Linked DNA regions of Casimicrobium huifangae. The protein of the gene in region 2 interacts with the protein of the main gene of each other region in a pairwise test. Links are inferred from orthologs where the notes say so. Each region holds a gene or a part of one and is shown on either strand. Other genes may lie near its edges.

Evidence for each region.
Region 1: the proteins of FKL89_RS16920 (region 2) and plsB interact in binary tests that used the Escherichia coli proteins (3 or more experiments, as listed by UniProt). The link is inferred for Casimicrobium huifangae from one-to-one orthologs.

What each region holds. Positions count from the first base shown.
Region 1 is NZ_CP041352.1:419,012-422,192, reverse strand. It holds plsB (glycerol-3-phosphate 1-O-acyltransferase PlsB), read right to left. Parts: upstream 2,782-3,181; coding sequence 220-2,781; downstream 1-219. Other genes in the region: miaA (tRNA (adenosine(37)-N6)-dimethylallyltransferase MiaA), read right to left, coding at 2,778-3,181; leuC (3-isopropylmalate dehydratase large subunit), read right to left, coding at 1-163. UniProt on the Escherichia coli protein: Catalyzes the transfer of an acyl group from acyl-ACP to glycerol-3-phosphate (G3P) to form lysophosphatidic acid (LPA). This enzyme can utilize either acyl-CoA or acyl-ACP as the fatty acyl donor.
Region 2 is NZ_CP041352.1:3,748,606-3,754,386, reverse strand. The notes cover bases 1,578-4,530. They hold FKL89_RS16920 (YbgC/FadM family acyl-CoA thioesterase), read left to right. Parts: upstream 1,578-2,804; coding sequence 2,805-3,257; downstream 3,258-4,530. Other genes in these bases: tolA (cell envelope integrity protein TolA), read left to right, coding at 4,479-4,530; FKL89_RS16910 (ExbD/TolR family protein), read left to right, coding at 4,062-4,466; tolQ (protein TolQ), read left to right, coding at 3,254-3,928; ruvB (Holliday junction branch migration DNA helicase RuvB), read left to right, coding at 1,771-2,808. In the rest of the region: FKL89_RS16930 (Pre-rRNA-processing protein TSR2-like), read left to right, coding at 498-1,337; more of tolA, read left to right, coding at 4,531-5,345; FKL89_RS16900 (Mpo1-like protein), read left to right, coding at 5,434-5,769.

The DNA.
Region 1 (3,181 bases), 3.3 Mb from region 2 along the record:
TGCGCCACGGCTGGCGGCCGGCCAGCTTCAGCCCCTCGAACGCCTGCGGGCTGGTGACTTCGTGCACCAGATGGCGGTCGATGTAGAGCAGCGCCGTGCCGTCGCTTTCGGTACGGACGACGTGTGCGTCAAAAAGTTTGTCGTAAAGCGTGCGGCCAGCCATGAGAACCCTGAAACGAAACCGGAAATCTTGCCGCGCCCGATGCGCGAACCCTGATTTTATGCGGTTGCAGCAATTTGCCCCGGCCGCCGTTGCGCTGCGCGCAACACGGCAGCACGGGTGTCCGGCGGTAACAGGAAAGCCGCCTCATCCGCGCGAGCCTTGAGTTCAGGCCCGTAATGCACGGAATCCGCCGAGTCGACCTGCAGCAGACCGACGCGCAACAGGGCATCGAACGCGGAGCGGAACTGGCTGCGATCCGAAAACTCCGGCGCGTTGAATACATGGGTCATGGCCAGATGCTGCGCTGCCTGCTGGCACAGCGCTTCCACGGCTTCGCGGCTTTGCTCGCCGCTGGGGGCGCGCCCGGCGAGCGCCAGCATCAGCGCGTGGCGGGTCAGCGCCGGGCGGATGGTGGCAGCGAGCAGTTCGAGATGCATCGCGGCGTCGGTGCCGGCAGGCGAGGCGCTGACCACAGCGGCGTCGGCTTCCATGCTTACCCAGCCATCACTGGCCATCGTGGCGAGCGTGCGTTCAAACGGCGGGAACAGTGTCGCATCGGGGCGCTCGGCGGCGGTCGCTACCGGTTCAACATCGTCATGCGTTGCCGCAACAGTCTCGGCCCGCCAGGGCGGCAGATACAACTCGGATTCGAGCAGCACATAAAGTTCTCGCGCAAGCCGCGCCAGCTTGGTCTTGCCGATCACGCCATGCTGCACAATGAGGCAGGCAATCAGCCCCGGCAGCGCAAAACAGTGCAGCACGTTGTTGCGGAAGTAGGTGAGCGCAACGGCCGCGTCGTCGCTGGCCATCACCACGTCGCCGAGCGCATGGCTTTGCCGCTGCAGGTAACCCAGCCGCGCCGTGTGAGTGATGGCTTCGACGCCGCTTACCGTAGTGGCGACGGCCTCCGGTGCAGTGCGCGCCTGCGCGGCCAGCCGTAGCAGCCGCTCGACGATATCGGCGAGCTGGGCAGCGTCGGCCGCGTGCTTGGGCGTTGCCAGCAGAGCCGTGGCCACCACCGCAACCGGGTTCAGATGCACCGCACCGTTGATTCGCTCGGCAATCTGCCGCGACAGTTCGGTCAGCGTCCGGCGACGCAGGTTCTTGTCGGCAAGCCAGTTGTCCATGTCGCGCACGCCCTCGGCGTCGAGCAGCTCGCCCAAGGCAATGGGCCGCGCGAAGCTGACGCCGACCTCGCCGTAGTGCTCGTGGCGGAGGTCGCGGATGGCACCGAGCAAGCCCCACACCGACTCCTTGCGCTTGGCGGCGCCGGCCAGCTCCTGCGTGTAGCTGCCACCCTCGATCAGCTTCTCGTAGCCGATGTAGACCGGCACAAACAGCAATGGCCGCGAGTGTTCGCGCAGGTAGCTCTGCACCGTCATCGAGATCAGGCCAGCCTTGGGCGGCAACATGCGGCCGGTGCGCGAGCGGCCGCCCTCGACGAAATACTCCATCGGGAAGCCGCGCCGGAGCACCTCGTGCACGTACGCGGCAAAGACTTCACCGTAGAGTTCGTCGCCCTTGATCGAGCGGCGCAGGAAGAAAGCGCCGCCACGACGCAGGATGCCACCCACGAGGGGCAGGTTTAGATTGGCACCCGCTGCGATATGCGGCACCGTCAGCCCCACGCGATACACAACGTAAGAGAGCAGCAGATAGTCGATGTGGCTGCGATGACAGGGCACGTAAACCAGCGTGTTGTCCTTCGCCAGCGCCTGCAGGCGATCAGCGCCGCGCACCGCGACGCCGTCGTAGATACGGTTCCACAAACGACCGAGCAACTGCTCACCGAGGCGTACCACCAGATACGAATAGTCAGCGGCGATTTCGCGGCCGATGGCCTCGGCGCGGCGCTCGACCCTGGGCACCGGCAGTTTCTTTTCGATCGCCTCCTGCGCGATGGCAGCCTGCACGCGTGGCTCGCGCATCATGGCACCGATCAGCGTGCGCCGGTGCGAGAGATCAGGACCAATGGCGGCCTCACGTTCATTGCGAAACTCGGTGCGCAGCAGCCGTGCCACGCGACGGAGAATGCGTTCGCGATCAAGACCCTCCACCTGGGCAACGTGAATCACCTCGTGCAACGAGATGGGCGCCCCGAACTTGGCCACCACCGCGCGGCGGTAAAAGATGATCGACAGCAGCTTGCGCAGTCGCGAGCGGCCGCCCCAGCCTTCGGCCGCCCACAGCCGCAGCAGGCGGATACCGCGCAGCGGCGAATCTTCGCGCTCCTCGCGCTCCGGCGCCCGTCCCCAGAAAATGCTCACCGGGATCAGCCGCACTTCGCTATTACGTTGCTCCAGTACCGCGTCCACCAGTCGGGTGAGCCGGCTGGCCGCGTCGCGACTTCGGTCATCGTGCAGGGCGAAGACCGAGTAGCGTTCGGCCAGCAGTGGCATCGGATCGTGTGAGGCGGGCACCGGATGCTTTCGGGTCAGCGCATCGAGCATCGCGGCATCGGTCACCGACGGTCGCGGCATCACATAGCAAACCGGCGCATCGCCGGTGATTGCCAAGGGTTCAGGGAACACCTGTACCTGCACCCAGAGCGACAGCAGGCGGCGCAGCGCGACGCGCAGCGAGCGTTCAGGAAAGCTCAGCAGATCGCCGCCGGTCATGCCTGGCCTGCCATGCCTGACCGGTGCAACCAGCTTTGCAATAGCGCCTGCGCCTTCACCAACGCATCTGGCGCATCGCAGGCGACCTCAACGCCAGGGAAGCTGCGCAGCCAAGTAAGCTGGCGCTTGGCCAGTTGCCGGGTGGCAAACAGCGCGCGGTCGAACATCTGCTCGCGTGGCGAGCGCTGTTCAAGCACGTCAAGCACCTGCCGGTAGCCGACGCAACGCATGGCCGGCAAATCGGGATGCAGGGGATAGTGGCTGCGCAGGCTTTCCACTTCGGCGACGAAGCCCTGTGCAAACATGGTGTTCAGCCGCTCCTCGCAGCGCAGATGCAGCCAGGCACGGGTCTGCGGCAACCAGCGGATGATGAAGAGGTCGAGATCGGCGAGCACTGAGC
Region 2 (5,781 bases):
TAGCGCGGGTATTGACCCGCCACAAATTGCTACCAGCCAAGTGTGGATTGGCGAGCGACTTCACTACCCCGTTCGCCCTGAGCCTGTCGAAAGGGCTCCCCTCCCCGTTCGTGGTGAGCCTGTCGAACCATGAACGCAAATAGAAGAGCAAACGTCGATTGAATTGCCACCAGCGCGCTCTGTGGCCGCGCAGGGCCAGTTACTTTTTGGCATTGCCCAAAAAGTAACCAAAAAGGCTAGCCCCTGCACCCCGCTTCGCCCTCCGATGCTCGCAACGGGCGGGACGAATCACGACCATAGGAGCGATTCGGTCATTTGTGAGCCAGCCAACGCGGCAACCCAATGCCGATTGCGCCGGGGACCTGCAAGATTACTCGGGTCCACGACTGCCCGTTGCTCCGCTCCTCGGCGCGGGCTGAAGGGGCACGTACTGGATAACACCGCGTCGGCGGTGTTATCCAGCAGAATATGGCTGAAATTGCCTTGAATTTCTCACGATGACTCTTATCCGTAAATCTTGGTTTCGCATCGGCATTGTGTGCGTCGTGCTTGCGCTACTAAACATTTATGTCCCATACGCGGAGCTGACGCTATTACGTGAAGGCGCATCAAAAGCGCTTCAGGCTACAGCTCTAATTTTCGCTGTTTGCACAGCCTTAGCACTCGCCGTGCTCAACAATTACGTCAGAGGGCTCAAGGAGTCTTCTCTCAAGAGAATTGCAGATATTCGCAGCCTCGTTGAAAAAATCTATGACGCGCACAAGGATTCCGACGATCCTGACATACGCGAAATTCGAGACGTTTATCTGCTGCCTCTTCTGACGCTCACGACAGGACATTGGCTGCAGTTCGATCCAATGAAGCCGATTCTGGAAAAAATCGTTGAGCCAGGCACTCGGTTGACCAAAAAAGACGGTTCGATTTTGCCGCGATATTTTCTTCGTCTCGAAGACGAAATTAACGAACTCGGTATCCTTTATTTGCGGCGCATCGTCGCAGGCTTACACCTGCAAACGATTCAGGGCGTGTTTGTTCTCATTTGCATCGGGATGATCACCATTGCGGCGGCGTTTAGCCTTCCTAATACGCCGTTGTGCAATGTAATTTCGATCAACGCCTCTTTTGCAACGATAGTGTTTTCAACACTCGAGCTTCTGCTGCTTATGAGCTACATCTCACAGGAAGCAAGCGAGGAGTTCCCAGAATCAGACGCGTTGCCTGACGATGAAGCCGAAGACGAATTTGCCGCTGCGAAGACAACTCAAGACTCTTTGCCCACTGCTGTAGAGTCGATTCCGGAGGCCATCAAATCAACTACCACTCCGGGTCCCCATTGATTCGCCCTGAGGAGCGCAGCAACAGGCGGTCCAAGCGTCGCACCATGAGCCCACCAGCGCGCGGCTAGCGCGCCATCGGGCGATTTGTGCGGCGCCCGCCTGTTGTGAGCACCGCAGGGTTCCCGGCGAATCTCTGGGGTCGCCTTTTCTTTGGTGACTTTCTTTTGGCGAAGCAAAAGAAAGTTACTTGCTGTCGGGCAACCCCCGACTTGGTAAACCCCGCCAACTTGGTTGGCAACGCCGCCCCCTCACCCTAGCCCTCTCCCACAAGGGGAGAGGGGACTAATTTGAGGTGCGTTAAGAACGTACCCTACGGGGTTTACGGCTTCATGGTTCGACAGGCTCACCACGAACGGGAGCTCAATACAATACCTGTATGGTCATTCATGATGATTCCCTCGCAAGCGCCGCCTCCGCGCGCGTGCCTGCAGGCATGGACGCGGGCGAGCGGCTGATCGCGCCGAAGAGCGAGGGCACGCAGGAGGACGCGCTGGAGCGCGCGCTGCGGCCGAAGCAGCTTGATGAATACGTTGGCCAGGAAAAGATTCGCGGCCAGATTTCGATCTTCATTGAGGCGGCGAAGTCGCGTCGCGAAGCGCTCGATCACGTGCTGCTGTTCGGCCCGCCGGGGCTGGGCAAGACGACGCTGTCGCACATCATCTCGCGCGAGATGGGTGTGACGATGCATCAGACCTCCGGCCCGGTGCTGGAGAAGAAGGGCGACCTCGCGGCGCTGCTGACCAATCTTGAGCCGAATGATGTGCTGTTCATCGACGAGATTCACCGCATCAGCGCGGTGCTCGAAGAGACGCTCTACAGCGCGATGGAGGATTACGCCATCGACATCATGATCGGCGAAGGGCCGGGCGCGCGCTCGGTGAAGCTCGACCTGCCGCCGTTCACGCTGATTGGCGCCACCACGCGCGCGGGCATGCTGACCAATCCGCTGCGGGACCGCTTCGGCATTGTGGCGCGGTTGGAGTTCTACAGCGACGAGGAACTGTCGCGCATCGTCGCCCGCTCGTCGAACCTGCTCAATGTGAACATGGAAGATGCCGGTGCGCTGGAGATTGCGCGCCGCTCGCGCGGCACGCCGCGCATCGCCAACCGCCTGCTGCGCCGCGTGCGCGACTTCGCTGAAGTGAAGGCGAAGGGGCACGTCACGCGCGAGGTGGCCGATGCGGCGCTGTCGATGCTGGACGTGGACGCCAGTGGGCTCGATGTGATGGACCGCAAACTGCTCGCCACCATCGTCGAAAAATTCTCCGGTGGTCCGGTCGGCGTGGACAACCTCGCCGCTGCGATCAGCGAAGAGCGTGAAACGATTGAGGATGTGATCGAACCCTTCCTGATCCAGCAAGGCTACGTACAGCGAACCAGCCGCGGCCGTATGGCCACCGCACGGGCGTACCGTCACTTTGGTCTGGTGCCGCCGGCGGCGATGGGTACTGGCGAATTGTTCACCGAATGAGCGCTCGCAGCGTGTTCAGCATCCCCGTCCGCGTCTACTACGAAGACACCGACGTCGGTGCCGTCGTCTACTACGCCAACTACCTGCGCTACATCGAACGCGCTCGCAGCGACTGGCTGCGCGCGGCGGGCTTTGAGCTGGACGTGATCCAGCGCGAGCAGAACGCGGTGTTTGTGGTGCGTCGGGTCGAGGCGGATTACTTTCTGCCGGCAACGCTGGGCAATCTGCTCACTGTCACCGCCGAGCCCACCGAGGTGGGTGCCAGCCGCATGGTCATCCGCCAACGCGTCACGCGGCAGGGTGCGAGTGGCGAAGAACTGTTATTCGCGGCGACGGTCACAGTAGCGTTCATCGCCGCCGATCTCTCCGGCCCGCTGCGCATGCCGAAGTCGATGCGCGATACGCTGAAAGCCATGATGCCCAATACTTCCGCGCAGGCACCCGAATGAAACCCACCGCCGATCTTTCGTTCATTCACCTGATCACCGGCGCCAGCGTGCCGGTGCAGGCGGTGATGCTGCTGCTGGTGCTGCTCTCGCTGTGGTCGTGGTGGCTGATCTTCTACAAAGGCGGCGTGCTCAAGCGAGCGGCGAAGCGTAACGCCGGCTTCGACGACTCGTTCTGGCAGGGTTCGGACCTCAACCAGCTCTACGCCCGCATTGCCGAGGGGCGCGAAAAGTTCGGGCCGCAAGCGGATGTCTTCGCTGCCGGGTTTCGTGAATTCATCAAGCAAAAGCGGCAGGCAACGGCGTCGAAAGAAGCTGTGGTCGATGGTACCCGTCGCGCGCTGAAGGCCGCGACGCAGCGCGAAATGGACGGCCTGGAACACCAGTTGCCCGGTCTTGCCACTGTGGCGAGTGTGAGCCCCTACATCGGCCTGCTCGGCACCGTCTGGGGCATCATGAATTCGTTCCGTGGTCTCGCCAGCGTCGGCCAGGCCACGCTCGCGCAGGTGGCGCCCGGCATCGCCGAGGCGCTGATCGCCACCGCCATCGGCCTGTTCGCTGCGATTCCGGCGGTGGTGGCGTACAACCGCTTCCAGGCCCAGCTCGATCGCATCAACACGCAGCTTGAGACCTTTGCGGAAGAGTTTCTGAACATTCTTCAGCGGCAAGCCTAGCGCATGATTCCGGATCAGAATCGATCATGACTTTGTCACTTTCGCCTTGCCGTGCATTCGCACTGTCTGCGGCTCACGGACTTGCCAACACCGGCGTCCTACCCGATCCTGACCCGCAATCGGGAGCCTGACCGTGCGCCGCCGCAAACTCGTCAGCCAGATCAACGTGGTGCCGTTCATCGACGTCATGCTGGTGCTGCTGATAGTGTTCATGATCGCCACGCCATCACTGCGTACTGGCGAGATTGAGCTGCCCAGCGTCGGGCAGCCACTGACGCCGTCGCAGGCCGATCCGATCGAAGTGACGGTGAAGGCCGATGGTTCGCTGTCGATGCGCGATGGTGGCAGCGCGACACAGGGCAAGCTGACACGCGCCACGCTGGTGAACCGGGTGCTGGAGCTGCAGAAGGTCAAGGACCGCCCGGTGGTCATCGCGGCCGACCGCAACGTCAAATACGACGAAGTGGTGGGTCTGCTCGGCGCTTTGCACGCACAGGGTGTGAAGCGCGTGGGTCTGGTCGCCAAAGAAGGCGGCTAGCGCGCCCTGCTGATGAGCAACAACAACGAAGGCTCGAAGACCGCAGCGTGGATCGGCGCCATCGTTGTCCACGTACTGCTGATCGGCGGGCTGGTGTTCAGCGTACGCTGGAAGCAGGTGACGCACGAGCCGGTGGCGGTGGAGCTGGTGTCGCGCGTTGCGCCGACGCCGGTGCCGGACCCGGTTGAACCGCCACCACCACCCGCGCCGCCTCCGCCTCCGCCGCCACCCCAACCTGCAGCACCGCCACCACCGAAAGTGGCGCCGCCGCCCCCGCCCCCACAACCGAGCGCAGCCGACATCGCTCGCCAGAAAGCAGCCGAGAAGGAAGCAAAGCGCAAGGCCGACGAGCTGAAAGCCGCCGAGGCCGCGAAGGAAAAAGCGAAGCAGGACGCCGCCAAAAAGCAGGCTGACGCTGATGCGGCGAAGAAGCAGAACGAAATCCGCGCCCGCGAGCTGAAAGCGGCGCAGGACAAGGCGCTCAAGGAACAGCAGGCAACGCAGGCCGCTGCCGAAAAGGCAGCGAAGGAGGCCGCAGCCAAGGCCGAGGCCGAACGTGCTGCCAAGGCCGCTGCTGACGCTGCCGCAGCGCGCGCCCGGGCCAGGGCCGAGGCGGACTACGTGGCGAAGATTCGCGGCAAGGTGCGCGGCAACATCATCCTCGCCAGCGAAGTGCCGGGCAACCCGGAGGCGCAGTTCACGGTGACGCAGTTGCCAACCGGTGAAGTGATCTCGGTGACGCTGACCAAATCCAGCGGTAACCGGGCTTACGATGAGGCGGTCGAAAGGGCGATCCTGAAATCGTCACCCCTGCCGAAGCCCGATCAGGCCGAGGTGTTCCAGCGGCAGTTGTCGCTCAAGTTCCGGCCACTGGAGTAGACAACGTCTGACGCGCGGGAGGCCGTCCGCGCTGGCAGTTGTCCACTCGCGATGTCTGCGCTATCGTTCGTAACGAGGAGGATTCATCATGGCAGACGCAATCGCTCAGGTACCGGCTCAGAAGTTCACGAGTTTCGCGTCCTTCTATCCGTTCTATCTCGGCGAGCATCGCAACCCGGTTTGCCGCGTGCTGCACTTTATCGGCACTTCCGTTGGCCTTTCGCTGCTGATCACGGCCTTCATCACCAAACTCTGGTGGCTGATTCCGGTGGGCATCGTGCAGGGCTACGCGTGGGCCTGGGTGGGGCACTTTGGTTTCGAGAAAAACAAGCCGGCGAGCTTCAAGCAGCCGCTGTACTCATTCATGGGCGACTGGGTGATGTGGTTCCAGTTGCTGACCGCCAAGATCAAGTTCTCAGGGTAAGCGCGGCTGCTC